DNA from 4 places in the Sodalis sp. RH21 genome. Region 3 is predicted to be linked to each of the others. Evidence: predicted binding sites of a transcription regulator. Region 3 holds the regulator's gene; each other region holds the start of a gene.
What was found. Region 3 encodes ArgR, which controls arginine synthesis, uptake and breakdown. Its sites were predicted from a motif close to ANTGAATAAAAATACANT; they were not measured.
Positions count from the first base shown of each region.

Region 1 (3,149 bases), 530 kb from region 3:
ATCGCCGACGTGATTCGCCAGGTATCGGCCGAGTTCGGCCTGACGGCGGATAAAGGCTATACCGTATCCGACCCTAACCTGGATAAGTTATATCAGCTCTACAGCCAGCCGCGCAGCGCGTACTGGGTGATCGAGTTCGAAGGACGGATTGCCGGCGGCGGCGGGATTGCGCCTTTGGCCGGAGCCGGGGCGGATATTTGTGAATTGCAAAAGATGTATTTTATGAGCGCCCTGCGCGGCCGCGGCCTGGCCCATGAGCTGGCTTTGCGGGCGCTGGCGTTTGCGCGGACCCAGGGATTTACCCACTGTTATCTGGAAACCACCGCCGCCCTGACCCGGGCGATAAGCCTCTATGAGCGGCTGGGATTTGTGCATATCGACGGTCCGATGGGCACTACGGGGCATGTGGACTGCGAAGTGAGGATGCTGAAAGCGCTGGGTTAAACATGCTGGAATGAGCGGCGCGCCGGACGCGGTTATGGCCGCGTCCGGCGGTGGGGGACATTAAGTGCCCCCTGATGACAATGATTAGTGGCGGGTGCCGTTATCGTCCTGGTCGATGATGCCGCGCACCGGCGGGGTGCCGTCAACGCCTTCTTCGGCGTCATCGCCGTCTTCACCTTCTTCGTCATCGTCCTCGCCGTCTTCGAAGTAGGTGCCCCAGCCGTCATAGTTGACGCCCAGGCGCTCCGCCAGCGTAAACAGCTGCTCGACCTGCGCGTCGATCAGCTCCGCATTAAGCGCGATTTCACTGACCGCGTCGCAACACATCAGCACGGAACCGTCTTCCACTTCCAGTTCTTCGGCATCGGTGACTTCATAACCCAGTTTAAAGGCTTCAACAGCGGCTTTTTCCAAAATATCGAAATTCTCGGCGGAAAAATGGTGCTCGATGGTATAAAGCGCTTCGGGATCGCTGCCATCTTCCAGCAGTTCTTCGATAATCAAACGTGTTTCATCACGCTGTTCTTCCAGAAATTGATGTGCCATGCCCCTATCCTCAATGCGTCGGTCGGCCTGTTAGGTTTCTATTTTCCCACAGCGGCGGTTAAGGCTCCAGCTTAAACATGAAAGAATTGATATCAATGCTTGAAATTGAATATTCATACATATAAAGTGAATTTAAATTCATATTAATTAAAATTATGTCCGGAGAACCGTGCTTATGAGTCAGTTCTATCAACGCCATTTCCTGAAGTTAATGGACTTTACCCCCGCTGAAATTCTCGATTTGCTGGCGCTGGCCGCCGCCCTGAAGCGCGAAAAACGCGCGGGGCAGGAAAAGCCGCGCCTGGCCGGGAAAAATATCGCGCTCATCTTCGAAAAAGACTCGACCCGCACCCGCTGCTCTTTCGAAGTTGCCGCATTCGATCAAGGCGCGCGCGTCACCTATCTCGGCCCGAACGGCAGCCAAATCGGCCACAAGGAATCAATCAAGGATACCGCCCGGGTGCTGGGCCGCCTGTATGACGGCATCCAATACCGCGGTTACGGCCAGGAGATCGTCGAGACACTGGCGCAATACGCCGGCGTGCCGGTATGGAACGGTCTGACCACCGAATTCCATCCGACCCAGTTACTGGCCGATCTGCTGACCATGCAAGAACACCTGCCGGAAAAAAGCTTTGGCCAGATGAAATTCGCCTACGTGGGCGACGCCCGCAACAATATGGGTAATAGCATGCTGGAGGCGGCGGCGCTGACCGGGCTGGATATGCGGCTGGTGGCCCCGCGCGCCTGCTGGCCGGAACCGGAGCTGGTGGCGCGCTGCGGCGAAGCGGCGCGGCGTAACGGCGGCAAAATCACCCTGACCGAGGATGTCGCCGCCGGCGTGGCGGGCGTGGATTTTATTTATACCGACGTCTGGGTATCCATGGGCGAACCCAAAGCCATCTGGCAGGAGCGTATCGCCCTGTTGCGCGCTTATCAGGTCAATATGGCCATGCTCCGCCAGACCGGCAATCCCCGGGTTAAATTCCTGCACTGCCTGCCCGCGTTCCATGATGACCAAACCACGGTGGGCAAGGAAATGGCCGAACAGTACGGCTTGGCCGGGGGCATGGAAGTGACCGACGAGGTGTTTGAATCGGAATGCAGCGTGGTATTCGACCAGGCGGAAAACCGGCTGCATACCATTAAAGCGGTGATGGTGGCGACGCTGGCGAAAGCGTAATCCGTCAGCGGCTATTATTTAACGGGCGCCCGGCGCCCGTCATCGTCCGGCGCTGACTTAACGGACCAGCGCGGTATCGATTTTTACTACCGCTTTGCGCACGTGGGCCGGTTCGCCCACCGCGCACAGCGGTTTGTGGACTTCGCCGGGGTAATACACCACGAAGTCCCCGCTGTGCATCACAAACTGTTTTTCCTGCTCGCCCGCGGCCAGGAAGGCGATATCTTTGTCCGCCAGCCAGTCGGTATCGGGCTTGCCCGCCGGCAGGTTGCTGAAGGTCATGCCTTCCACGCCGTCCAGGATAATCTGGATATCCAGGTATTTGGCATGATATTCGGCGCGGCGGTTTTCCAGCAGGTCGGTGCTGTCGTTGGAAATTAGCACAAACACCTGGTTGCCTTCGATATCATGTTTGCCCAGCGGCGTTTCCGGGGTGATATGCTGTTTGACATATTCGATGGCTTCGCGGAGTTTGGCCGGCAGATAGGGTACGAGATCCAAATGGTTGATGTTACCGGTGATCATAATTGTTCCTTAAAAAATGAAATAACGTTTCATTGTAAAACAGCTACCGATCGGAAAGTGAGAGTTATTTAACACTTATTTTGATTAGCTGGCCAATCGTTTGCTTAATCATGAAAATGGTCTTTTTTGCGCTTGAAGTGTCCCGTTACGCGAGTATAATTCCGGGCAGTTTGCCGGGAGGATAAATGAACAGCACTGTTGTTTTGGACGCGGTATTCGACGCCTATGACGATCGCCCCCTGCCCGTTGGCAGCCAACGGCCATTGCTGCTCCCGTTGCCCTTTTTATTATTTCAGTACAGGCCCCTCGTTGAGGGGCTTTTTTTTGCGCGGTATTCAGGGCGCAATCTACACTTGCGTCAGGCATCGGCGTTACCGACATCCGTAAGGAGGAAAAAACATGGCGAATCCACTTTATCAAAAGCACATCATTTCCATTAATGACCTGAGCC
Region 1 covers NZ_CP178732.1:5,352,155-5,355,303, forward strand. Annotated here, with positions in the region: gene ACL2XP_RS24740 (GNAT family N-acetyltransferase) at 1-444, shown strand, start outside; gene rraB (ribonuclease E inhibitor RraB) at 529-990, opposite strand; gene argF (ornithine carbamoyltransferase) at 1,166-2,173, shown strand; gene ACL2XP_RS24755 (YhcH/YjgK/YiaL family protein) at 2,231-2,698, opposite strand; gene ACL2XP_RS24760 (hypothetical protein) at 2,884-3,138, shown strand; gene pyrB (aspartate carbamoyltransferase) at 3,098-3,149, shown strand, end outside.
Region 1: argF (ornithine carbamoyltransferase) is a predicted target of ArgR. The motif match lies at 1,116-1,133, and genes of this name have one in related genera.

Region 2 (3,149 bases), 1.9 Mb from region 3:
GCAATTTTCCCCAGGCGATGCAACACCTGCTGGCCGAATTTCAGGCTATCGTTAATGGTCGCGGTCTGCATCAAATCAAAAATCGTATGGTCGAGGTAACGGTCGCCGCTCTTGCTCACCCCGCCGATATCATCGGCGGCATTTTGAGTCTCGGCCAGAAACCGGGCCGCGGCGCTGGTGGCACCTTTGGTGGACAGGGCAAATACCGATGCCCCCCTGGCCGCGCGGTTGGTAAACGCATCTGCATGAATGGAGATAAACAGATCCGCCCGCTGTTTGCGCGCTTTGGCCACCCTGACCTTAAGGGGGATAAACACATCCTCATTGCGGGTCATAAAGACTTTCATATTGGGTTCGCGGCGGATCAGCGTGCGCAGATGCCGTGCGATTTTCAGCACCACATCTTTTTCGCGGGTGTGATGTTTACCGATGGCGCCGGGGTCCTCGCCGCCGTGTCCGGGGTCGAGCATAATCACGATCGGCCGGTCGCGGCCGGCTTTGCCGGCCCGGGGCGCCTGGGATGCCGGCGGCAGGCTGCGCGCCAGATCCCCCTGGTTATAATCTTCCAGCAGGGCCAGCAGCGGATCGTCCTGCACCGCGGAGCGGCTGCCGGCCCGCGGGTAGAGATCCATGACCAGGCGATGTTTAAAGCCGGCCACCGGCGGCAAATCCAGAAACAGGGGTTCAATGGGTTGCCTGAGTTCGATCACCAGCCGCGCGGTATCGCGATCGAACTGGCCGGCCCGCATCCGGCTGATATACGGGTCCTGCTCGCTGACCAGCCGGCCGATGCCCTTGAGCACCCCATTAAGCTGCGCGCCCTGGATATCCACCACCAGGCGATCGGGGCCGGTGAGCATAAACTGGCGATAATGCAGCGGCGACCGGGATTCTACCGTGATGCGGGTATAGCTGGCGGCGGGCCAGATGCGCACCGCCACAATCAGCGGGGCGGCGGCCAGCCCCGCCGGGCTAAGACTTAACAACCAGACGGCCGCGGCGCCCCGCAGCAGCCGGCGGCGGCCGCTATTATGCTGTGGATCTGACATGGGGCTCCGGGGTTGATTCTAATCTAATGAAAAAACAGTCATTTTTCGACATGCGAAAAACTTTAACCAATCAGCCGGTTTCTGTCATCCCCAAAAGGCTTTATGCTTATGTCATCGGGGTTTATTTTCGATTCTTTACAATGAAAAAGGACAGCAATTGCCACTTGCCATCCCTGCCGTAATAGAATAAAAATACACAAAATCAGAATAACCATTCACAGAGGATATGCCGTGAAGGAACGTAGTACTGAACTGGTCCAGGGCTTTCGTCACTCAGTTCCCTATATCAATGCGCATCGAGGCAAAACGTTTGTCGTCATGTTGGGCGGTGAAGCCATCGAGCATGAAAACTTTGCCAACATCGTTAATGATATCGGCCTCCTTCACAGCCTGGGCATCCGCCTGGTGCTGGTTTACGGCGCCCGGCCGCAAATCGACGCCAATCTGGCCGTGCATCATCTCGATCCGATTTACCACAAGAATACCCGCGTCACCGACGCGCCGACGCTGGAGCTGGTCAAGCAGGCCGCGGGCCTGCTACAGCTGGATATCACCGCGCGCTTATCCATGAGCCTGAATAACACCCCCTTGCAGGGAGCGCATATTAATGTGGTAAGCGGTAATTTTATTATCGCCCAGCCGCTGGGAGTGGATGACGGGGTGGATTACTGCCACAGCGGGCGGATTCGGCGTATCGATGATGAAGCCATTCACCGCCAGCTCGACAGCGGCGCCATCGTCCTGCTTGGGCCGGTGGCGGTGTCGGTTACCGGGGAAAGTTTTAATCTGACCTCCGAGGAAGTGGCCACCCAGTTGGCGATCAAGCTGAAGGCGGAAAAGATCATCGGTTTTTGTTCGTCCCAGGGGGTTATCGACGACGATGGGGAAATCATCTCGGAATTGTTCCCCAACGATGCCCAGTTGCGCATCGATGCGCTGGAAAGCCAGGGGGACTACCACTCCGGGACGGTGCGTTTTTTACGCGGGGCGGTTAAGGCTTGCCGCCGCGGCGTGCGCCGCTGCCATTTGATCAGCTACCAGGATGACGGCGCGCTGGTGCAGGAGTTATTTTCGCGGGAAGGCATCGGCACCCAAATCGTCATGGAAAGCGCTGAACAGGTGCGCAGGGCCACCATTAACGATATCGGCGGTATCCTGGAGCTGATTCGCCCATTGGAGCAACAGGGCATTCTGGTGCGGCGCTCCCGCGAGCAGTTGGAAATGGAAATCGATAAGTTCACTATTATCGAACGGGATAACTTGACCATCGCCTGCGCCGCGCTTTATCCCTTCCCCGACGAGGGGCTGGGGGAAATGGCCTGCGTGGCGGTGCACCCCGATTATCGCAGTTCCTCGCGCGGCGAGATGCTGTTGCAGCGCATTACCCAGCAAGCGCGCCAGATGGGGCTGAAAAAACTGTTTGTATTAACCACGCGCAGCATTCATTGGTTCCAGGAGCGCGGTTTTACTCCCGCCGAAGTGGAAGTGCTGCCGCAGCAAAAACAGGCGCTGTACAACTATCACCGCCGCTCCAAAATTCTGGTGGCGGACCTGACCGGCCAATAAACCGGGCTACCCGCCACCGCCCTGGCCGCGCAGCCGGTCTATCAGGCCGCTGCGCCGCTGGGTGGGGGTAGCGATGGCATGGCTTAGCACATCATCGTTGGCATAAATCGACAGCCGCTCGCGGGCCCGGGTAATCGCCGTATAGACCAGTTCGCGGGTCAGTACCGGCAATAGCTGGTTGGGCAGCACCAGCGCCGTGTGAATGAACTCCGATCCCTGGGATTTATGCACCGTCATGGCAAAGGCCGTTTCATGTTCCGGCAGGCGGCTCAGGGGAACGGCCCTGATGGTGCCGTCAGGCAGGGGAAAATGTACCCGCAGCTCGTCCAGATCGTTATATAGCATGATGCCGATATCGCCGTTATACAGGCCGAGAGAGGGGGCATTGCGGGTGATCATCACCGGCCGCCCCGCGTATCCCCTGGCGGCGGTGTCGGCCGGGCGCGCGATCATTGCGGCCTTGGCCAGCGCCTGTTCTATCCGGGCATTCAGGCCGGATACCCCGAACGGCCCTTCGCGCAGGGCGCATAACAG
Region 2 covers NZ_CP178732.1:782,066-785,214, reverse strand. Annotated here, with positions in the region: gene amiC (N-acetylmuramoyl-L-alanine amidase AmiC) at 1-1,049, opposite strand, end outside; gene argA (amino-acid N-acetyltransferase) at 1,281-2,615, shown strand; gene recD (exodeoxyribonuclease V subunit alpha) at 2,622-3,149, opposite strand, start outside.
Region 2: argA (amino-acid N-acetyltransferase) is a predicted target of ArgR. The motif match lies at 1,231-1,248, and genes of this name have one in related genera.

Region 3 (3,149 bases):
CTGTTCAAAAGCGCTCAGGGTGCCGATAGGTTTGCGTTCCGCCAAGCCGTCTTTGCCCAGTAGCAGCGGCTGGGCAAAGAAACGGGTGTACTCCCCATCGCCTTCCACATAAGCGCATTCCACCACGCCTTGTTCACCCTGCAAGGCGCGAACCAGCGACAGTCCGAACCGCGCCGCGGCCTGGCCCATGGATAAGGTAGCGGACCCGCCGCCGGCTTTGGCTTCCACCACCTCGGTGCCGGCGTTCTGAATGCGTTTGGTCAAATCGGCGACTTCCTGTTCGGTGAAGCTGATGCCTTTGACCTGGGAAAGCAGAGGTAATATGGTAACGCCGGAATGGCCGCCGATCACGGGCACTTCAACATCCTGCGGCCGCAATCCTTTCAGTTCAGCCACAAAGGTGTTGGAACGGATGATATCCAGGGTGGTGACGCCAAACAGCTTGCGTTTATCATAGACGCCGGCTTTTTTCAGCGCCTCGGCGGCAATGGCCACGGTGGTGTTCACCGGGTTGGTAATGATGCCGATCAGGGCACCGGGACTGGCTTTAGCCACCTGGTTCACCAGGTTGCGCACAATGCCGGCGTTGACATTAAATAGATCCGAACGGTCCATGCCCGGTTTGCGCGCCACGCCGGCGGAAATGAGGACGATATCCGCGCCTTCCAGGGCGGGGGTGGCATCTTCGCCGCTAAAGCCTTTGATTTTTACCGCCGTAGGAATATGGCTGAGGTCGACAGCGACGCCAGGAGTAACCGGTGCGATATCGTAAAGAGAAAGTTCTGATCCGGATGGAAGTTGGGTTTTGAGTAACAGGGCAAGAGCCTGGCCAATGCCGCCGGCTGCACCGAGAACTGCGACTTTCATTCTAATCTCCTTATTATTATAGGAAAAATTAAATGCCGTCAAATCATCTGGTTATGATCATAGAGACATAAACGGGTAAAAACAAATCAGCGATCGCAAATTTGAGAATTGGCGCATTAACTTTCCGCCGTCCATAAAATACGCTGCCGCTGCCGTTTGTTGCCGTTGGCTATTAATCACATTACACCGGGAATTAGTGTCAAAACAACATCATTTTCATAACAATTACTTTACTTTTTCCACAGCAATAATCTGGGAGCCAGGTCAAAAAGGAAATGAATAGATATTGTTATCCTAGCCGTTTTGCCGGCTATCACGGCGATCAACGCCCTTGGCCGGGCATTTTTATTGCATAAAAATGCAATTTTATGCATAATTACAACTATGTTTATGGCTACTGGTTTGGTAAAAAATGCGTAATAACATAAAACAAGAAGAACTGGTTAAAGCTTTTAAGGCGTTGCTGAAAGAAGAGAAATTCAGTTCTCAAGGCGAGATCGTTTTTGCATTGCAAGAACAGGGATTTGAAAATATCAATCAGTCGAAAGTCTCGCGGATGTTAACTAAATTCGGCGCGGTGCGCACCCGCAACGCCAAAATGGAAATGGTCTACTGCCTGCCCGCCGAATTGGGCGTGCCCACCACCAGCAGTCCCCTGAAAAATTTAGTTTTGGACGTAGATCATAATGATGCGGTGATAGTGATTCATACCAGCCCGGGCGCCGCGCAGCTGATTGCCCGTTTGTTGGATTCACTGGGTAAATCCGAAGGCATATTGGGGACCATCGCCGGCGATGACACCATTTTTACCACCCCGGCCAAAGGGTTTAGCGTTAAGCAGCTCCACGAGGCCATACTTATTCTGTTTGACCAGGAGCTTTGAACCTTCTTACCGGTGCTTTATAACAAAAATGAATCAAGGCGCCGGTTTTAACGCCGATTATCCCGTTTTTGCCATCGTTTAACCCTACGTATTATGCTGTTATTCCCGCCCCAACCTGTCATATATCCACTTGTTACCCTCCCCTCCGGGCTATTCCACTGGCGGAAAGAGACAATTCAGCACGTTTGGCTACATCCGGCTATCTGCTTGAAATTACAATTAATTAACATTAGTCGCCTATTTTTCATCCGGTTTTAATAGCATTTGCTTATATTAATATAGTGTTGCATGTTAAAGTTTCATAATAAATTATGAGTAAACTATTAATACCTCACGTTACTAGTGTATACTTAGTTTCGTGATGCCCATCACGTTGTGCGTCATGTGTTCTATCAAACGTGAAGAAAATAGAGGTGAGAAAAATGAGAATTTCTACTGCGGCTTCATTGATGACCGTAATATCGGCCCTGTCATTTGGCGCATTTGCCGCCGATTCGATTTCGCTAGAACAAGCGAATGATTTGCACGCTTTCGGTACCGTGAGCGTTAGCGGTATTGGCGGCGCGCCGTCCGATATCCATCAGGCGCTGAACCAGGCGGCCGACGCTAAAGGCGCGACCGCTTACCGGATTACCGAAGCGCGTGAAAACGATACGTGGCATGCGACCGCTGAGCTCTATAAATAAGGCGCTCTGTTCTGTAAATAGAGACCCAAGCTGTATAACCAATTTACCTTAACGACGCTCCCGCGGTTTCCATAGCCGGGATAGCTCCTCTGACCGCGGGTGTCGCTGATAGTGTCGTTCCGGCTGATTCAGCACCAGCAACACAGCAATATTGTTCAACATTAAAAATCAATGCCGTCGTCGCCCTCAGTTATTCCTGTGTCCAGCAATAACCCCAGACGCGAGCTATTGATTCCCTCTCGTCGTCCTATCCGACGATTTTTACCCCCGCTTGCGGGGGTTTTTTTTCACCTTGACTCCAGCCCGGCGCTTTGCCGGATTGCGCCAAGTCATCTACACCATATTTATCAATCAGTTAAGATCATCCAACATATGCCGGTGCTTTCCGAAACTCGATCCGCTTCCGATCGTTTGACTCCCATTTGGCTTCTGGAAACCGGCAATCGAGCAGCGGCCAGGGCAGTCGATAACTGCCATTATTCGTGGAAATAGTGTTTCCTGGCGTCTGGACAGACGGGGTGGCCAATTTGGCGCAGCGACTCGAACGCCAATAACGATTGGTTATGCAGTTTGTCACGATTGGACATTAGCTTTCGGAGGAGAACCAAAGGCACGTCGAAAGGCGTGGGAAAACGCGCTTTGTGACGTATAGCCGACCTTGTTCGCTATGCGAGCGATAGTCGTACCACCTTGCATCAACGCCGCACGAGCGA
Region 3 covers NZ_CP178732.1:4,819,048-4,822,196, forward strand. Annotated here, with positions in the region: gene mdh (malate dehydrogenase) at 1-867, opposite strand, end outside; gene argR (transcriptional regulator ArgR) at 1,280-1,750, shown strand; gene yhcN (peroxide/acid stress response protein YhcN) at 2,173-2,436, shown strand; gene ACL2XP_RS22285 (cupin domain-containing protein) at 3,010-3,149, opposite strand, start outside.

Region 4 (3,149 bases), 1.1 Mb from region 3:
TTGATTATCATTGCAGGCAAAAATGTTGTACCACCTGTGAAATTAATTCCCGCGTCGGTTTTATAAAGGCCGTATCGATATATTCATCCGGTTGATGGGCCTGTTTAATGGAGCCAGGGCCTAAAACCAGAGTAGGGCAGAGTTGCTGAATGAAAGGGGCTTCGGTGCAGTAATTGACGACATCGGTTTTTACGCCCAAAAGTTTTTCAACCACTTCCACCAGCCGATGGTCCGCCGGACACTCATAGCCCGGGATCGGCGGATGCAGGGTCTCGATGGTTAACCGGCCCGGCCAGCGCTCGCTTACCGGCGCCAGGGCATGGGTCAACAGCCCGTCCAGATCGCTTAACGTTAGGCCGGGCAGCGGACGGATATCCATGTGCAGTTCGCAGCAGCCGCAAATCCGGTTGGCGGAATCGCCGCCGTGGATATGGCCAAAATTCATCGTGGGGTAGGGGATATCAAAAGCCGGATGGTGATAACGTTCTTGTAACGTCGTGCGCAATACCATTAAATGGGAAATCGCTTCATGCATTAGCTCGATGGCATTGACGCCCAGGCCCGGATCGCTGGAATGCCCGGACTGGCCCAGTATGCGCACCGCGTTCGACATATGGCCTTTATGGGCGCGTACCGGCTGCAGGGATGTCGGCTCGCCGATAATGGCGCAATCGGGGCGCAGTTGGCTGGATTGGGCAAAATAACTGGCGCCGGCCATACTGGTTTCTTCATCGGCGGTGGCCAGGATATACAGCGGTTTTTGCAGCTTGCTGCCGTCTATGTCGCGCAGGGTGTCGAGGATAAAGGCGAAAAAACCCTTCATATCGGCGGTACCCAGGCCATAAAGCTTGTTATTCTGTTCGGTCAGGGTAAAAGGATCGCGCGTCCAGCGGCCGTCATCGAAAGGTACGGTATCGGTATGCCCGGCCAGCAGCAAACCGCCCGTGCCGCTGCCGATGCGGGCCAGCATATTGAATTTGTTTCGGGTTCCGGGAACGGGTTGGATATCGACCTGGAAGCCGAGGGTGGTAAACCAACCGGCCAGTAAATTGATTAGCGTCTGATTACTCTGATCCAGCGCGCTGTCCGTGGCGCTGATGGACGGAGTGGCGATCAACTCGCGGTATAACTCAATAAACGGGGGTAATTTTATCTTCACTGTTGACAGCCTTTGGTTTGGATAGTATCAATATTCATGCAATAATAGTGAATAAAAATACACTAACGTTGAGCGTAAAGTAAACGGATTATTACCAGACTACTACGCTTGACCTCGCGGGTGAACAGCGAAACGCCGAAACAGCGCAGTTGCTTTTGCGACGAACGGCTGCCGGATGAATTAATAACATTTTTATTAATGGTTGCTGTGAATCCCTTCTCGTTGATAAAGCTACTCAAGAAGGTGAACAAACGTCATGCTGAATACGCTGATTGTCGGTGCCAGCGGTTATGCCGGAGCTGAACTCGCGGCCTATCTGAATCGTCACCCGCATATGAATATAACCGCGTTAGCGGTTTCAGCGCAAAGTGCGGATGCCGGCAAATTGCTCTCCGATCTGCATCCCCAGTTCAAAGGCATCGTCGATTTGCCGCTACAGCCGCTGACCGATGCCGGCGAGTCGGCCAAAACGGTGGATGTGGTCTTTCTTGCCACCGCCCATGAAGTCAGTCATGACCTGGCGCCGGTATTTCTGGCGGCCGGCTGCGTGGTATTCGACTTATCCGGCGCTTTTCGCGTTAATCAGCCGGACTTCTATCGCAAATATTATGGTTTTGAACACCAGCATGCCGATTGGTTGGCGCAGGCGGTCTACGGTCTGGCGGAATGGCAGGGCGAAGCCTTAAAACGGGCGCAGCTGATTGCCGTGCCGGGCTGCTACCCCACCGCATCTCAGTTGGCGCTCAAACCCCTGGTGGATGGCGGGCTGCTTAACGATGCGCAATGGCCGGTCATTAATGCCGTCAGCGGCGTCAGCGGGGCGGGCCGTAAAGCTTCCCTGGCCAGCAGCGTCTGTGAGGTCAGCCTGCAGCCCTATGGTATTTTCACCCACCGCCACCAGCCTGAAATCGCCGCCCACCTGGGGATACCGGTTATTTTCACGCCTCATCTAGGTAATTTCCCCCGCGGTATACTGGCCACCATCACCTGCCGGCTGAAGGCCGGCGTGACGGCCGGGGATATTGCCGAGTGTTACCACAATGCTTATCACGATAAGCCGCTGGTACGCCTCTACGCCAAAGGAGTGCCGGCATTGAAAGCGGTGGTGGGTCTGCCGTTTTGCGATATTGGCTTCGCCGTGCAGGGGGAGCATTTGGTGGTGGTGGCGACAGAAGATAATTTATTAAAAGGAGCGGCCGCACAGGCAGTGCAGTGCGCTAATATTCGCTTTGGTTTTGCGCAAACGCAGGCGCTGCTGTGAACCGGGGCCAACGAGGTATAAAAAAATAATGAATCCGTTAATTATAAAATTAGGCGGCGTATTGCTTGATAGCGAAGAGGCGCTGGAGCGATTGTTTTCCGCGCTTGACCGCTACCGCGCGCAGCACCAGCGTCAGTTGGTGATTGTCCATGGCGGGGGTTATCTGGTGGATGACCTGATGAAAAAACTGGCGCTGCCGGTGGTTAAGGTCAACGGACTGCGGGTTACGCCCGCGGACCAAATCGATATCATTACCGGCGCGCTGGCCGGCACGGCCAATAAGACCCTGCTTGCCTGGGCGAAAAAACATGCCATCCCGGCCGTCGGCCTCTGCCTGGGCGACGGGGACAGCGTCACTGTCACTCCCCTGGATGAAAAACTCGGCCATGTGGGTAAAGCGGAACCCGGTTCGGCGGCGCTGTTAACCACTTTGCTTGGCGCCGGCTATCTGCCGGTGGTCAGTTCGATTGGCATCACGGCGCAAGGCGAACTGATGAATGTCAATGCCGACCAGGCCGCCACCGCCCTGGCCGCTACGCTGGGCGCCGATTTGATTTTGCTGTCCGATGTCAGCGGCATTCTCGACGGCAAAGGCCAGCGCATTCCCGAAATGACGGCGCATAAAGCTGAGCAGCTGATCGCCCAGGGCATTATTACCGACGGGATGATTGTGAAGGTCAATGCCGCGCTCGATGCGGCCCGTACCTTGGGGCGGCCGGTGGATATCGC
Region 4 covers NZ_CP178732.1:5,954,638-5,957,786, forward strand. Annotated here, with positions in the region: gene argE (acetylornithine deacetylase) at 8-1,159, opposite strand; gene argC (N-acetyl-gamma-glutamyl-phosphate reductase) at 1,416-2,420, shown strand; gene argB (acetylglutamate kinase) at 2,446-3,149, shown strand, end outside.
Region 4: argC (N-acetyl-gamma-glutamyl-phosphate reductase) is a predicted target of ArgR. The motif match lies at 1,206-1,223, and genes of this name have one in related genera.